2 regions of the Virgibacillus sp. FSP13 genome follow, and region 1 is predicted to be linked to the other one. Evidence: riboswitches for the same ligand, from Rfam matches in the RefSeq annotation. Region 1 holds a riboswitch; the other holds the start of a gene.
What was found. Region 1 has a riboswitch for FMN ahead of ACW2QC_RS10590 (ECF transporter S component). Riboswitches for the same ligand answer to the same signal wherever they lie in the genome.

Region 1 (7,228 bases):
CGGTACGTGGTCACCATCACCTGCTGCGGAGGGTAACTATATGATACGTGCTCGTGTAAGTTATGAAGTAAGTGCGCCTGCTATTACTTCGCCAACTGAAAACTTTATAACAAATGAAGCTGATATAACTGTTGAAGGAACTGCATCTCCTACAACAACTATACAATTGAATAATAACGGAGAAGAAGTTGATACAGTTAAAGTTGGGGACGATGGTAAATTTGCGATTCCAGCTGAACTTACAGAAGGGGAAAATCAATTTACTGCAATATCCATGGTAAATGGTGAAGAAACAGGTGAATCGGATCCTGTTACCGTAACATTGGATACAGAAAAACCAGAGTTAACAATTGATAACCCTAAAGATGGAAGTAAAACGAATCGTGAAACAGTTACTGTTGAAGGAACTGTTGCTGATGCTAACGTTGACTGGGTTAAAGTGAACGGTAAAAAGGCAAAAGTTACCGACGGAAAGTATGCAAAACGTATCTTGCTTGATAATGGTGAAAACGTGATTAAAGTAGTTGCCAAAGACCAAGCAGGAAACAAGGCTAAGCAGAAAGTTACGCTTGATGTAAAATACAATGCACCAGTTATCGAAAACGTGACACCAACAGATGATGTAAACCTTCAATCCGGTGAAAGCGTGAAAATTGAATTTGATAGTGAGCCAGGATTGGATGCAACATTCTTTATCCATATGCCACTAACAAATACACAAGGGAATAATGCAACAGAATTGCCAATGCGTGAAACTTCTGATGGACATTATGTTGGGTACTGGACAGCTACTAATAATGTGAAAGCAGATGGTGCTGTCATTGAAGTGAAAGTTGTTGATGACTATGGCAACGAAACACGTCAAACAGCAGATGGTAAATTATTTATCAATATTGATGAAGAATAATCTGTTTTAAACCGCAATGCAGAAGGATGGAATATTCCTTCTGCATTTCTTTATGGGAAAATCCGAGATATGCTACTCCACCAAGGTTTCAGCTATTTTAACAATATAAATTTATTTTCGTTATGCTTGTTCCTATTTATTCGCAGTTGATATAAATTGCGACATAACTGCTAGGCTCTTTTCTATAAGTACGTGCATATCCCGCCGTCCGGGATCGCTCCGGGTGGATGCTTTCCGCGGGCACGGCCTCAGCCTCCTTGCCCCGGCGAGGGGTATGTCGACGTTGTCCGCAAAGGACGGTTTTAGTCGACCTTCCCTTTCAAACCACTCTGCGGGGTCTTCGGACACGTGCTGTTCCCGCAGGAGTCACCACCCTCCACTCACCCGGACTAGTAAAGTGGTAGGATGCGACTTACTACTACAGTTAATGGTAGTAAATGCAATACCAGTGGAGGAAATACACGGAGACTCCGGCGGGAGGAAAGGCCTAGGTGAGACCCCGCAGAGCGACAGCTCGAGGAGGCTCAACAGCCGCCCGCGGAAAGCGTAGTGTATTTCCGGAGCGGGTAAACGCACCAACCATCATTTCAAGTTACGTCGCATTTTATATCAATTGCGAAATTAAATACTTCCTCACTAGCAGCCAACAACGCAAAAAACAGCCCAAATAAAAAAGCCAGCCACTAAATTTGGCTAGCTTTAAAGTTTTTAAATAATGTTAGCTTGCTTCTGTTCAATCCAGCTACGCATTTTGACAAAGAGGGGAACAAATAAGATTCCGACGATGATTCCTTTTATTATATTAAACGGTAGAATTCCTGCCACTACTGTATACCATTTAACACTTTCTATATTCATCTCTTCCATGCCCATAAATAATGCATAGATTGGTAAAATAACGAGGTAATTTAAAACACTCATCCCAATTGCCATTATTATTGTGCCAGCAATTAAACCAGATACGATACTTTTAACACCTTTGAATTTGTGATACAAAACAGCTGCCGGAACGACAAACATGACGCCGGCTAAGAAATTTGCGGCTATCCCCACAGGCTCACCACCACCAATTGCCATGTAAAGGACATTTTTAATTGCCTCTACAATTACCCCAGCAAGCGGTGAAAAGATTAAAGCAGCAATTAATGCTGGTACATCACTAAAATCAATTTTCAGGTAACCAAAACCTGGTAGTACCGGGAAGTTTAGGAAAAATAGTAAAAGTGAAATGGTTCCTAATAATGCTAGAATAATAAGTTTAAGTAGTTTTGATGATTGCGTGTCTTGCATCATCGAATTCCTCCTTCATCTGTTATCGATTCACATCTGGTGATGAAGGATAGGCCATTTTCTGTGCAAAATAAAAACCCTAAAGCCTGCCTAATCGGGGCTTTAGGGTATAGTTTCATATACAGGAAAGAAATAGCGCATAACAATATGCACCAGAAAAACGGCTCGACATCTTCTCCCATCCAGACTGTAACTGTCGGTTCTGGATTTACACCAGATCAGCCGCTGAGACTTGGCTCGAGCGGGTCACGGACTTAGAACAAATATAGTTCATTACCGTCGGTCGGGAATTGCACCCTGCCCCGAAGATGGAATCGATATGTTATTGTAGTCTGATTATACAATGATTTTATCAGTTTGAAAAGTGATTTGCTTCTTTTTTATTAGAGCACATTAAAAAAGGTTGTCCCAATTATGAGGCAACCTTTAAGATTATCGTCGATCATGACTCCGTTCAATCTAAAGAATTTATTTCCTTTTCGGTACAACTCCAATCGTACAGCGTGACATACAAATAAGTTCTTCCTGCTCGTCAACAATGTTGATTTCCCAAACCATTGTTGTTTTTCCAATATGTCGTGGAACTGCTTTTGCGGTTACAACACCATCACGCTTGCTTTTTATGTGATTGGCATTGATTTCCATGCCGAACACACTAAATTGCTCTGGATCTACATGGTTATATGCACCAACACTTGCCGCAGTTTCTGCAAGTGCAACATTTGCTCCACCGTGCAAAAAACCTGCCGGCTGATGTGTTCGATGATCAACAGGCATTGTCATGATGACGAGTTCCTCATCAAGTGTTTGGACTTCGATTCCGAGTGAATTCATTAACGTATTTTTTAATTCCATAAAATTATTCCCCCTGAAAAAATTAGAATAACTTACTTAATAGCAATGAGATTCCTAATAAAAATCCATAAATTGTATTCGTCTTACCTGTAGCTACCATAGCCGGTAACATTTCGAGAGGTTTTGTCTTCCCTTGAAATTTTTTAATAACATCAATTGCCTTTATGATACTTAAGAAGGCAAGGATCGACCAGACTGGTAACATTCCATCGATAATGTAAAATGCTGTTAATCCAAAAGCGATAACAAATAGGCCACTCAAAAAACGGATGGCATTTTTTCTGCCAAGCAAGATAGCAATTGTTTTTCGTCCGTTTTCTTTGTCTCCGTCTAAATCCCGAATATTATTGGACATCATTATACTTCCAATAAAAATGGCAACAGGAATGGATACTAGAATAACAGTCCCCGTTATTGTCAATGTTTGGATGAAATAGCTAATACCGATTATGACAGTACCCATTAAAAACCCGGAGAATAATTCGCCAAGTGGTGTATAGGCGATTGGTAGAGGACCGCCTGTATATAAATAGCCAAAAAGCATACATACTAAACCAATGACCGCGATCCACCAACTTGAAACAAAACAAATATAAAGACCTAATAACATTGCAATCCCAAAGAAAATGAACGCTAACCGTAAAACTGTCTTAGCTGATATTCCATCACGTACGATTGTTCCACCTATACCAACAGATTCCTCGTTATCCAAGCCTCGAACAAAATCATAGTATTCATTGAACATATTTGTTGCTGATTGGATAAGCATAGATGCGATTAACATTGCTAAAAATAAAATGATGTTTATTGCTCCATCAATGTATGCAAGCATAGTCCCAACAAATACAGGAACAAATGATGCAGTTAATGTATGTGGCCTTAACAGGCGCCACCAAATTTGAAAGCCTTCCTTTTCATTTAAGGCTTGCTTAATTGTCGTCGAATGCATAAATGTGCTCCCCCTGAATTTCATCAATATCATATTAAGTTTAGGCAATTCGGTAGGGGGTGTCAATTACTTAATGTCACAAAATCGTCAAGAAAATGAAACTAGTATTTATTCAATAGATGTTCTCTGTTTTTAGCTAAGTAATAGTCCAATCCTTGAGAATCCATGTAAAAGAGAATAAAATAGAGAAGGAAGTTTATGACTTGTACGTGCAACGGAGGTTTAGATAGATGATTGAAACGAAAGAAGCGTTGTTGGAATCGTTATTGGATCAAGCAATTGTTCAAGCTAAAGCGACTGATGGAACGCAGCTTGTTAGTTTTACAAAAGAAATAAATGAAGAAATTGATCCGCTCCAATTCTTTGAAGCGGCAAAAGACTTGAATATGGACCGTACATTTTGGTCAAGTACTGCCGATGGTTTTTATTTAGTCGGAATTGGTAATGTTTATCCTATTGTAGCAGACAATAATCGGTTTCAGGAAACGGAAAGAAAGTGGAGTGAGCAGGTGGAAAATGCAACCATTCATAATCCTTATCAAACACAAGGTACGGGATTAGTTATCATGGGTGGTATGGCATTTGACCCTAAAAAGGCAAAATCATCATTGTGGAAAGAATTTAAGAATAGCGAATTTCGAATTCCACAATTTACATTAACTAAAAATAGGACAAGTTATTATATAACGATTAATACACAGGTGACCAAAGATGATCATCCTGTCCAGCTTGCTAACGAATTAAAGCGAATGGAAGCTAGGTTGCTTTATGAAACAAGAGATCTTCCAAATGAAGCAAAACTCGAATCAAAACAAGAAATCGCTCCAGACCAATGGAAACAGATCGTTACAGCAGCAACAGATGAAATTCAGCAAAATAAAGCCCAAAAAATAGTGCTTGCTCGTGAAATGCGGTTAAAACTAACGAAAGAAGCAGAAATCACGCCCATTTTAGATAAACTAATTGCTACTCAAACAAATAGTTATGTGTTTGCTTTTGAACATGATGACGATTGTTTTATTGGGGCAACTCCAGAACGACTTGTGAAATTAGAACGTCAGCAATTGCTCTCCACGTGTTTAGCGGGAACAGCACCAAGAGGAAAAACAGCTGATGAAGATAAGAAAATTAGCCAGTCCTTGCTCCATGATTCAAAAAATAGGGATGAACATGATTTTGTTGTAAAAATGATTAGGCAGGCGATCAAAGATTATTGTACAAACATTCAACTGCCAGATGAACCCATTGTTTATCCATTAAAAAACTTACAACATTTATACACACCTGTTAGGGCTACACTTAAAGATGGCTATAGTATTTTTGATATCATTAAAGAGTTACATCCAACCCCAGCATTAGGTGGTGTTCCCCGCGAGGAATCCTTAGCTTTTATTAGGGAACACGAACAATTGGATAGAGGTTGGTATGGAGCACCTGTTGGGTGGCTGGATAGTAACCAAAATGGCGAATTTGCTGTGGCAATTCGGTCGGGGTTAATCCAGGGAGATGAAGCATCGTTGTTCGCTGGCTGTGGGGTTGTAAAAGACTCCGATCCAGAAGCGGAATATGAGGAAACGCAGATTAAATTGACACCAATGCTTTCCGTTTTAGGGGGATAAAAAATTGGAACATACTGAAACACTGACACGATATATTGCAAATTTTGTTGATGAACTAGTTAAGAGTGGACTTACAGAAGTTGTTATTTCGCCTGGTTCACGTTCAACGCCGCTTGCAATGACAATGACGGAACATCCAAAAATGAACCAGTGGATCATTATTGATGAACGATCAGCAGCCTTTTTTGCTTTAGGAATGGCAAAACAAAACAAACGCCCAGTAGCTCTTGTATGCACATCTGGAACGGCTGCTGCAAATTATTTTCCTGCTATTGTTGAAGGGCATTATAGTAGAGTGCCTTTAGTCGTTTTAACTGCTGATCGTCCACATGAACTGCGTGATGTTGGTGCTCCTCAGGCGATTGAACAAATTAAGTTGTATGGAGACTATGTGAAATGGTTTAATGAAATGGCGTTACCAGAAGGCAATCCAAAAATGCTTGATTATGTACGAAGCAAAGCAGCACGTGCGGTTCACATGGCAAAGGAAGGAAACAGTGGACCTGTCCATTTGAATTTTCCACTACGGGAGCCACTTATCCCGGATTTTTCATTGGAAGATTTATGGGGAAAACAAATGGAGCAAAACTATTATCCTACACTTGATGGAGCAAAGAGGGTACATCCGGACCAGTTACATGGATTGTTTGAAAAACTGCGCCGAAGACAAAAAGGGTTAATTGTTTGCGGTCCACAAACAAACGATGATTTTCCAGAAGCGGTTACCCAGTTAGCATCCATGTTACAATTACCGATTTTAGCGGATCCATTGTCAGGAGTGAGATCTGGACAGCATCAAAAAGATCATATAATTGAAGGATATGATGCTTTCCTACGTAATAAAGGAATCCGAAAACAACTTAAACCTGATTTTATTATTCGGTTTGGTGCGATGCCTGTAGCGAAACCATATCGATTTTATGTAGAAGAACATAAAGACGTTGAACAATTTGTTGTCGAGGAAACTGCCGGATACCGCGAACCAGCTGGTAACGCTACTGAATTCATTTATGCTGATGCAATGATGCTGTGCCAAGATCTTGTACGGATTGCAAAGGATATAAGTTTTGATTCTTCCTGGTTGAATGAATGGCTACAAATGAATCAAATTGCCAAAAAACAGTTAACGGCTGATTCTAGAGAAAATGCATTAACAGAGGGTAGTGCTGTAAGATGTCTACTGGATGTCCTACCTGATAATAGCAATTTGTATGTTGGAAACAGTATGGCAATTAGGGATTTAGATACCTTTTTCATGACTACGAGCAAAAGTGTTAGCGTGCTAGCTAATCGAGGGGCGAATGGTATCGACGGCATGGTATCGAGTGGACTGGGTGCAGCTGCTAAAGGAAAACATATAACATTATTGCTTGGCGACCTGTCATTTTTCCATGATCTTAACGGTCTTTTGGCTGCCAAGCATTATGATCTAGCGGTTACAATTCTTTTAATCAATAACAATGGTGGGGGGATTTTTTCCTTTTTACCACAAGTAAATGATAAAAAACATTTCGAAGCATTATTTGGAACACCAATTGATATTGACTTTCAACAAGCTATTACGATGTATGGCGGAACATATAGTAATGTGAGAAATGAATCTGAATT
Region 2 (7,228 bases), on a different contig from region 1:
AACTACGAAATTTTAAATAGCAACAAGCATTACGATAGGGGCCTTTAATGAAATTCCAAAATATGTCCTAACTTATCTGACTTCGTATGCATGTATTTCTCATTTTCTCTCCGAATAGTTGTTTGAATCGGGATACGTTTTTCAACACAAATTCCGTGCTTTTCTAATTCCGTTACTTTTTCAGGGTTGTTCGTTAAGAGTTGGACATTCGTAACGCCCAAATCTAATAAAATTTGTGCACTTACATCATATTCACGTAAATCCGGGGCGAATCCCAGCTGTTCATTCGCTTCTACTGTATCTACACCTGCATCTTGTAGTTTATACGCTCGCAATTTGTTAAGTAGTCCAATCCCGCGCCCTTCTTGTCGCATATAAAGCAAAACTCCTTTACCAGCCGCTTCAATGTCCGCAAGAGCTTCATGTAATTGTGGCCCACAATCACAGCGATGCGATCCAAATACATCACCAGTCAAACATTCTGAGTGTACTCGAGTTAAAATCGATTCATCTGAGTTGATCTCCCCTTTTACGAGGGCAATATGTTCTTTCCCATCAAGACCATTTGTATAACCAACTACTTTAAAGTCACCAAAATCTGTCGGCAAAACTGTTTCCACTTCACGTTTAACATGTTTTTCATGCTTTTTCCTGTAACCAATCAAATCAGCAATCGTTATCAGCTTAAGCTCGAACTCCTTTGCCATTTTGGTTAATTCAGGCACGCGAGCCATCGTTCCATCTTCCTTGATAATCTCGCAAATCACCCCTGACGGAAAAGCCCCACACAATTTTGCTAGATCAACAGATGCTTCGGTATGACCTTGCCGAACGAGTACACCTCCATCTTTTGCAACCAATGGGAAAACATGGCCTGGGCGCTTAAAGTCATTTGCACCTGCATTAGCATCAACCAATGCACGAATTGTCTGGGATCGTTCCGCAGCACTAATCCCTGTCCTCGTGTCGTTATGATCAATCGTCACCGTAAAAGCGGTGCCGAATGGATCAGTACTAAGACTAGTCATCTCTGGTAATTCAAGTCGACTGGCTAAATCAGTCTCAATTGATGTACAGACAAGCCCTTTTCCATGCGTGATCATAAAATTTATCACATCTGGTGTAGCTTTTTCTGATAATGCAACTAGGTCCCCTTCATTTTCTCTATTTTCATCATCAACAACGATAATTGGTTTTCCCTGTTTTAAATCTGCAATTGCAGCGTCTATTGTATGGAACATATTCCCACTTCCCTTTCATATAAGTCTATTACTGTTTAGGAATGCCTTCTTTTAAGACTATTTGGTTAACAAATTCTGTACATATTTTGCGAGCATGTCACACTCGATATTAACTAAGTCACCTTGGTTTTTTTCGCCCAGATTCGTTTCTGAAACGGTATGTGGAATAAGTGCAATGGTTAGTGAACTTGCTTTTACATCAAAAACAGTAAGACTAATCCCATCTATTGCAATCGAACCTTTTAGGACAATTAATGCTGCATGCGCTTCTGGAATACGGATGTCATAATAAACGGCATTTTCATGTTTTTCCTTCCTGGTGATTTCTCCTGTCCCATCTACATGTCCGGAAACAAAATGACCGCCGAATCTACCACTAGCAGGCATCGATCGTTCCAGATTCACATGTGATCCAACTTCTAATAACTTCAGTGCAGTAGATTTGAACGTTTCCGGCATAACATCGACTTGAAAGGATGTTTTGGAATAATCTGTTACCGTGAGACAAATCCCGTTTACGGCAATACTATCGCCAACGTTTACATCTTCAATTATTTTTTTCGATTCAACCGTTAATTTGATGGATTGATCCGAAACGCTATTCATATTTTGTATCGTGCCCTTTTCTTCAATAATCCCTGTAAACATCTACTCATCCTTTCTTGGTGCAGCTACTATTTTGATATCTTCGCCAATCATCTCAACATCACTGATAGCAAGTGATAATGTCTCAGCAATGGACTGGAAGCCACGTCCAGCAAAGGCTGTTGGAGCTGTTTTCCCGCCAATCAATTTGGGGGCAAGATAAAGAATCATTTGATTTAGACGCCTTTCTTCTAAAAATGCTCCATTTATTTCAGCTCCTCCTTCCACGAACACCGACATGATCCCCTTGCTTCCTAAAACTTTGAGCACCTTTTCAATGGGAATTACTTCTTCATCTAATTGAATGACCTTGACCCGGTCCCTACTTTGATATGGAGTCATTGTTTGATTACTAGTATTTTTTCCGACAAAAATCCATGTGTCTGCTTGATTGTCTGTCACAACGTTGGCATCTATTGGTGTTCTGAGGTGGGTATCTAAGATAATACGCACTGGGTTCCTCCCGCCGTTTGGAAGTCTTGTAGTAAGGCTAGGATTATCCATAATAACAGTGTTAACCCCAACTAGAATCGCATCATGTGTATGTCGATAATGATGCACATCCATCCGGGCCTGTTCACCTGTAATCCACTTGCTGTCTCCATTAACCGTAGCCGTTTTCCCATCAAGGCTGACTGCCGATTTTACCGTTACATATGGTGCCCCGGTTTTGATAAAGTGGAAAAACGCGGCATTTATTTGTTCAGCTTCTGCCTGTAAAATGCCGACCTCTACATCAATCCCAGCTTTTCGCAGTTCTTCAATTCCCTTACCAGCCACTTTTTCGTTTGGATCTGTTACCGCAATGACTACACGCTTTATACCTTTTTCAATAATAAGTTCGACACATGGCGGTGTTTTCCCGTAGTGGCTGCATGGTTCAAGTGTTACGTAAATTGTTGCACCATTCGCTTTATCACCTGCCATCTCTAAAGCATGTACCTCGGCATGCGCCTCTCCCGCTTTCAAATGCGCGCCAAAACCAAGTATTTCACCTTCATTTACAACTACAGCACCAACTGGTGGATTCGGACTTGTTTGACCCAACACTTCCTTAGCCAACCTCAAAGCAAATCGCATATAATCATCATCCATTGACTCATCACCTCTTTTTTTAGCATTAAAAAAACCCCCGAAATACTTCGGAGGTGTTAGGGCAGAATTTTCAATAAGTAAAACACGTATGTAAAACATTTCATCTAAAAATGGTATACAAATAGATTTCATATATACGCAAAGAAGCATACACAAATAACTATCTGTTTTGATCATTTTCACACAGAAACATACTTGCTACCTGAAAAATTCCTTCTCCCATCCAGACTATAACTGTCGGCTCTGGAGTTTCACCAGATCCACCGTTTGGCATTAAACCGCACGGGTCACGGACTGAGAAGCCCTCGCTTCATCACCGCCGATTGGGAATTTCACCCGACCCCGAAGGAAATTGTAATATGAACTTATATAATTATTTAAACTTAAATGCGGTCAGATCGCAAGTTTTTAGGGTTAAATATTTTTGGTTTTGGTTTAAATGTGATTAATTTTGGTTGTTGTTGACGGATTTCGTCAACAATTCGTCAACAACATGAAATTTTAACTTCTTATATGAAGCTTAACAGGTTTCTTTGCTTTACTGGTATCTATCATTAAAGATTCCTCTTCTGTTTTATTTATGGCAATGTTCAGTCCAAACATTTTAAACTTAATACCATTACGATCCATTCTTTTAACAAATCCATTTATTTTATATCCGATTACTGCTCCTAAGATAAGCCCGACAATTAATAGCATGTTGACACATCCTTTTTTCTTAGTATGTGCCGTTATTGCTTAAAGAATTCAGCCCAAACGCTCCAATATTTCATCCCGATACTCTTTGTAGGTATAGTTTCCACCAAATGTTAAATAGCACCATGCCATAAAGCATTCGTCTTCATGCAATATAACATCGTCTGTGATGACGATTTCATCATCATCTTTAAATAACTTTCCGCACACGTCACAATGATAATCTTCGAAGTCAGGAATGTATGGTTTAAGCCTGCTCCCTAGATCCTTCATCTGTGTTCCCTTCATACCTTTCGTCTTCACCTTTATTGCCTTCATCTTCAACCATCCTTTCGTTTGTTATTGGCTTTGGCAGCCTTGTTATGAATCTTCCATACCCTTCTTTGTTTTTTATCAAATTTAAAGAATGGTAGCGTTTAAGTTTTAGCAGATCGTCAAGATCGAATGGATATAATTCATCTTTTAGTTCAGAATAATTTTGTTTATCGCATCCGCTAATGAGCATGTAAGATGCGCTGGCAGATCGCAATTCCTCGCGTATATGTTTGATCTGATTCAGATAATGGCAACTAATGATTGGTTTAATATTAAACTTTGGTAAACGGCTTAATTTTGTGGTGAGAAATTTTTCAGTTGTTTGCACCTGGTACAATTCATCAATAACTAGATTTACCTTTTTCATTTCTTCTCTCTTATACATTGATTTTCTTATTTGCAAAGCCATCCAAATTTTAGTGATCCAATAAGTAGAATAGACATCTTTTTCATTATCTGTTGTAAACATATGCTCCGGCATTTTAATGCAAATCAACTGACTTATTTGCATTTCCTCAACTAAATCAATATTATTCTCTGTAGACTTTTTGAGCATGAGCTCCATATAGGTATTTGCTTTTAATTTATTCAACCGATCGATGATACCAACGATCAAACTTAATTTTGTCCCTACAATCATTCCTTCCTTGTTGTAGTCGTCTAATTCGTCCAGTGACTGCATATATTCTTTTAGGTTATCGACTTGTTCTTTTGGAATATCATCGAGAAACGCGTGCCTGGTCTCATGATCTTGCAGGACTTGGAATACATCACGTATGCTGCCATTATTAATAAAAGTGACCAACGATGCGGCAACCAGGTAACGTTCCATTTTTGGGGATAAGTGAGTTTCGGAAGTATTAATGGAGTTGATAAGCGTCATTAGTTGGGTGGTTTGCTTTTTAGCGTTGTCGTATTGTTTAAATGGATCCGGGTCGAATCCAGCTTCGTTATATCCAAGTCCTTGCAGTTTCTCGAAATCATCACATTCAATGTTCAGGACCCTGTCGTCAGGGTAAAGATCGGAAACTTCCTCGCTCAATTCGCAGTTTCCAATGTAATCGAATATGATTGTGCATTCATCATTTTGTATGCTGTCATATGAAAGATTTCCGATCAGAGTTGATTTACCAGAACGGTTTGGTCCAATTAAAATAAGTGATAAATAACGGAATTCCTTATCTACGCTTAAATATGCTGGCTGTTTAATGCCTCTGAAGGTATTAACACCTATTCGCATGGTTCCCTTTCGTAAATCTTCCGGAACCGTTGTTTCTTGCGTTTCGACTTTATCAACAAATGGGTACTTTTCAAGAATGCTTTTTCCTGCAAGGGATATGAAGTTTTGCACTTCACTGTCACTCATTTTGTTAACCGCAGCACCGGATATATTTTTTGATTGAATATTGATTTTTCCTTTAAAATTCTTGCTTACAAGCCTATTATCGTCACTTAACATATCAAAGCTTTGCACTAAACTTTTAGCATTATTTCTCTCTCTAATACGTTCTTTGCTTTCGCTCATAACTAATATTTGTGTATTTAGTATTGTTGAATGAACTTTGTTTTCAGTATGATCACTCACTTTTTGGCCACCATTCAATCGATCTACAATACTTTCCAGGGCACTTTCTTTGTTGTTTTTCTTTTCCCCTACTAAGGCATCGCTCACACTTTGAAGCAAACTATCTATCAAGCTAATAACATACTTGAATATAAATGCCGTTCCCGTTTTATCGCGATCTACAGGTTGGCTGTTTTTAACCTTTTCCATAGTATAACGATGACTATGCCGAAAACTCCCTTGTGGCATCGGTATGAAATTATACAGGATTCCCGCTTTGTCGCCTTCCTCTAAAACATCGATCACGTTCAAATTGCTTTCCAGCAAGTCGTTATCCCGTCTATCAATTCGCAAACTCAGTGGATCCTCTTTCTCATAGATTAGTTGTTTTTTTATTGATTTTTCATCGAAAGAAGGTATTTCAGCTACTTCCTCCACCGTAATATTCCCCCAAACATCGCCTAATTTTTCCTTCATAATACTTAAATGCTGTTCAGGGATAATAAAATAAAACTCAACCTTCTCCTTTTCAATATAGATGTAGTAGGCGATTTTCCCCTGCCGTTCAAAACTCCACTTTGTACCTATAAAAAGTTCTTTCCCCAGTAATTTATATGTTTTTTCATCTTCTTTTCTCACGCTATGCCAAAGGCTTTTATACAATGAAGCTATCGTTCTAGCAATTAAGTGTGTATTATTATTCCGAATTGAATTATTTGGTTTTAACTTGATGTAAACGTATTTTGGGCTAACAACCTTTAATATATTAGACAACTTTTTGCCCTTCATATGTCCATCCTCCTATGCAAAAATAAAGGTTATTAAAAAGTGAATAACAATCAAGGCAGAAAACCATTTTCCTAACCTTCGGGAACCAGTTGTTACTTTTAAAAGAATTAAAATGCCACCTCCCACTAAAGCAAAGGAATAACTCAGATCAACTAAAACCTTTACCGCAGCTTCTAAAAATGAAATTATTCCTTCTACAAAGAATTCCGTCATATCTTCTTTAAGGCCTTCAAAAGCTGAATCGAATTGACCTTTAATATCCCACCACGGAACTTCTCCTTCCACTACCGCGCTTCCACTTTCAATACCAGGAAGAAATGGATTGAGCTCTGGTTCAGTTGGTGGAGTGACAGTTAACAATTTCTCTCCATTCATTTTTACGATCATGTCGCAAACACACCTTCAACTTCATCGAGCGCCCACGGTAACCCTAGCAATATGACATAAACGATTAGATATGAAAAGAACGATTTTTTAGCCCCGTCAAAATCTTCTTTCATTGCCTTGTTTATTGTGTCCCAGCCACCTTTTATAATAATTGCCCACTTCGCAAAGGTCATGAACTTACCAAAATAAAGTTCTCTCGCTTTTACATCGATTCCGGTACTTGCAAAAGTGATGTCGGGAATTCCCAAAAAAACCAATGCGGTTCCTGCAGCAAAATAAATTTTCTTATGATTTTTAAAGTGAGACACCACTTTATTTTCTTTTTTGAAATTCCGATTTAAAAAATCATCAAACTTTATTGTCTGCACAAAAAATACCTCCTTTTTTATAAAACAGTCATATTTAAGAGACCCCGCGCATAAGCTGACAGTGAAGAACGTCAGCGACCTTGGGCGTTCTTTTTGCTTTTCTACAGAGTTAACTTGATACCTCCATT

Region 2: it holds a riboswitch for FMN, as region 1 does, so the genes downstream of both, ribD (bifunctional diaminohydroxyphosphoribosylaminopyrimidine deaminase/5-amino-6-(5-phosphoribosylamino)uracil reductase RibD) here and ACW2QC_RS10590 (ECF transporter S component) in region 1, are expected to answer to the same signal.

The regions. Positions count from the first base shown of each region.
Region 1 covers NZ_JBSVKG010000010.1:24,242-31,469, reverse strand. Annotated here, with positions in the region: gene ACW2QC_RS10595 (S8 family serine peptidase) at 1-907, shown strand, start outside; gene ACW2QC_RS10590 (ECF transporter S component) at 1,616-2,197, opposite strand; FMN riboswitch at 2,364-2,511, opposite strand; gene ACW2QC_RS10585 (hotdog fold thioesterase) at 2,666-3,052, opposite strand; gene ACW2QC_RS10580 (1,4-dihydroxy-2-naphthoate polyprenyltransferase) at 3,075-4,001, opposite strand; gene ACW2QC_RS10575 (isochorismate synthase) at 4,232-5,620, shown strand; gene menD (2-succinyl-5-enolpyruvyl-6-hydroxy-3-cyclohexene-1-carboxylic-acid synthase) at 5,625-7,228, shown strand, end outside.
Region 2 covers NZ_JBSVKG010000006.1:82,960-90,187, forward strand. Annotated here, with positions in the region: gene ACW2QC_RS07290 (bifunctional 3,4-dihydroxy-2-butanone-4-phosphate synthase/GTP cyclohydrolase II) at 45-1,241, opposite strand; gene ribE (riboflavin synthase) at 1,299-1,889, opposite strand; gene ribD (bifunctional diaminohydroxyphosphoribosylaminopyrimidine deaminase/5-amino-6-(5-phosphoribosylamino)uracil reductase RibD) at 1,890-2,981, opposite strand; FMN riboswitch at 3,189-3,335, opposite strand; gene ACW2QC_RS07305 (hypothetical protein) at 3,483-3,680, opposite strand; gene ACW2QC_RS07310 (hypothetical protein) at 3,729-3,950, opposite strand; gene ACW2QC_RS07315 (hypothetical protein) at 3,925-6,330, opposite strand; gene ACW2QC_RS07320 (hypothetical protein) at 6,358-6,732, opposite strand; gene ACW2QC_RS07325 (hypothetical protein) at 6,729-7,100, opposite strand; gene ACW2QC_RS07330 (hypothetical protein) at 7,202-7,228, opposite strand, start outside.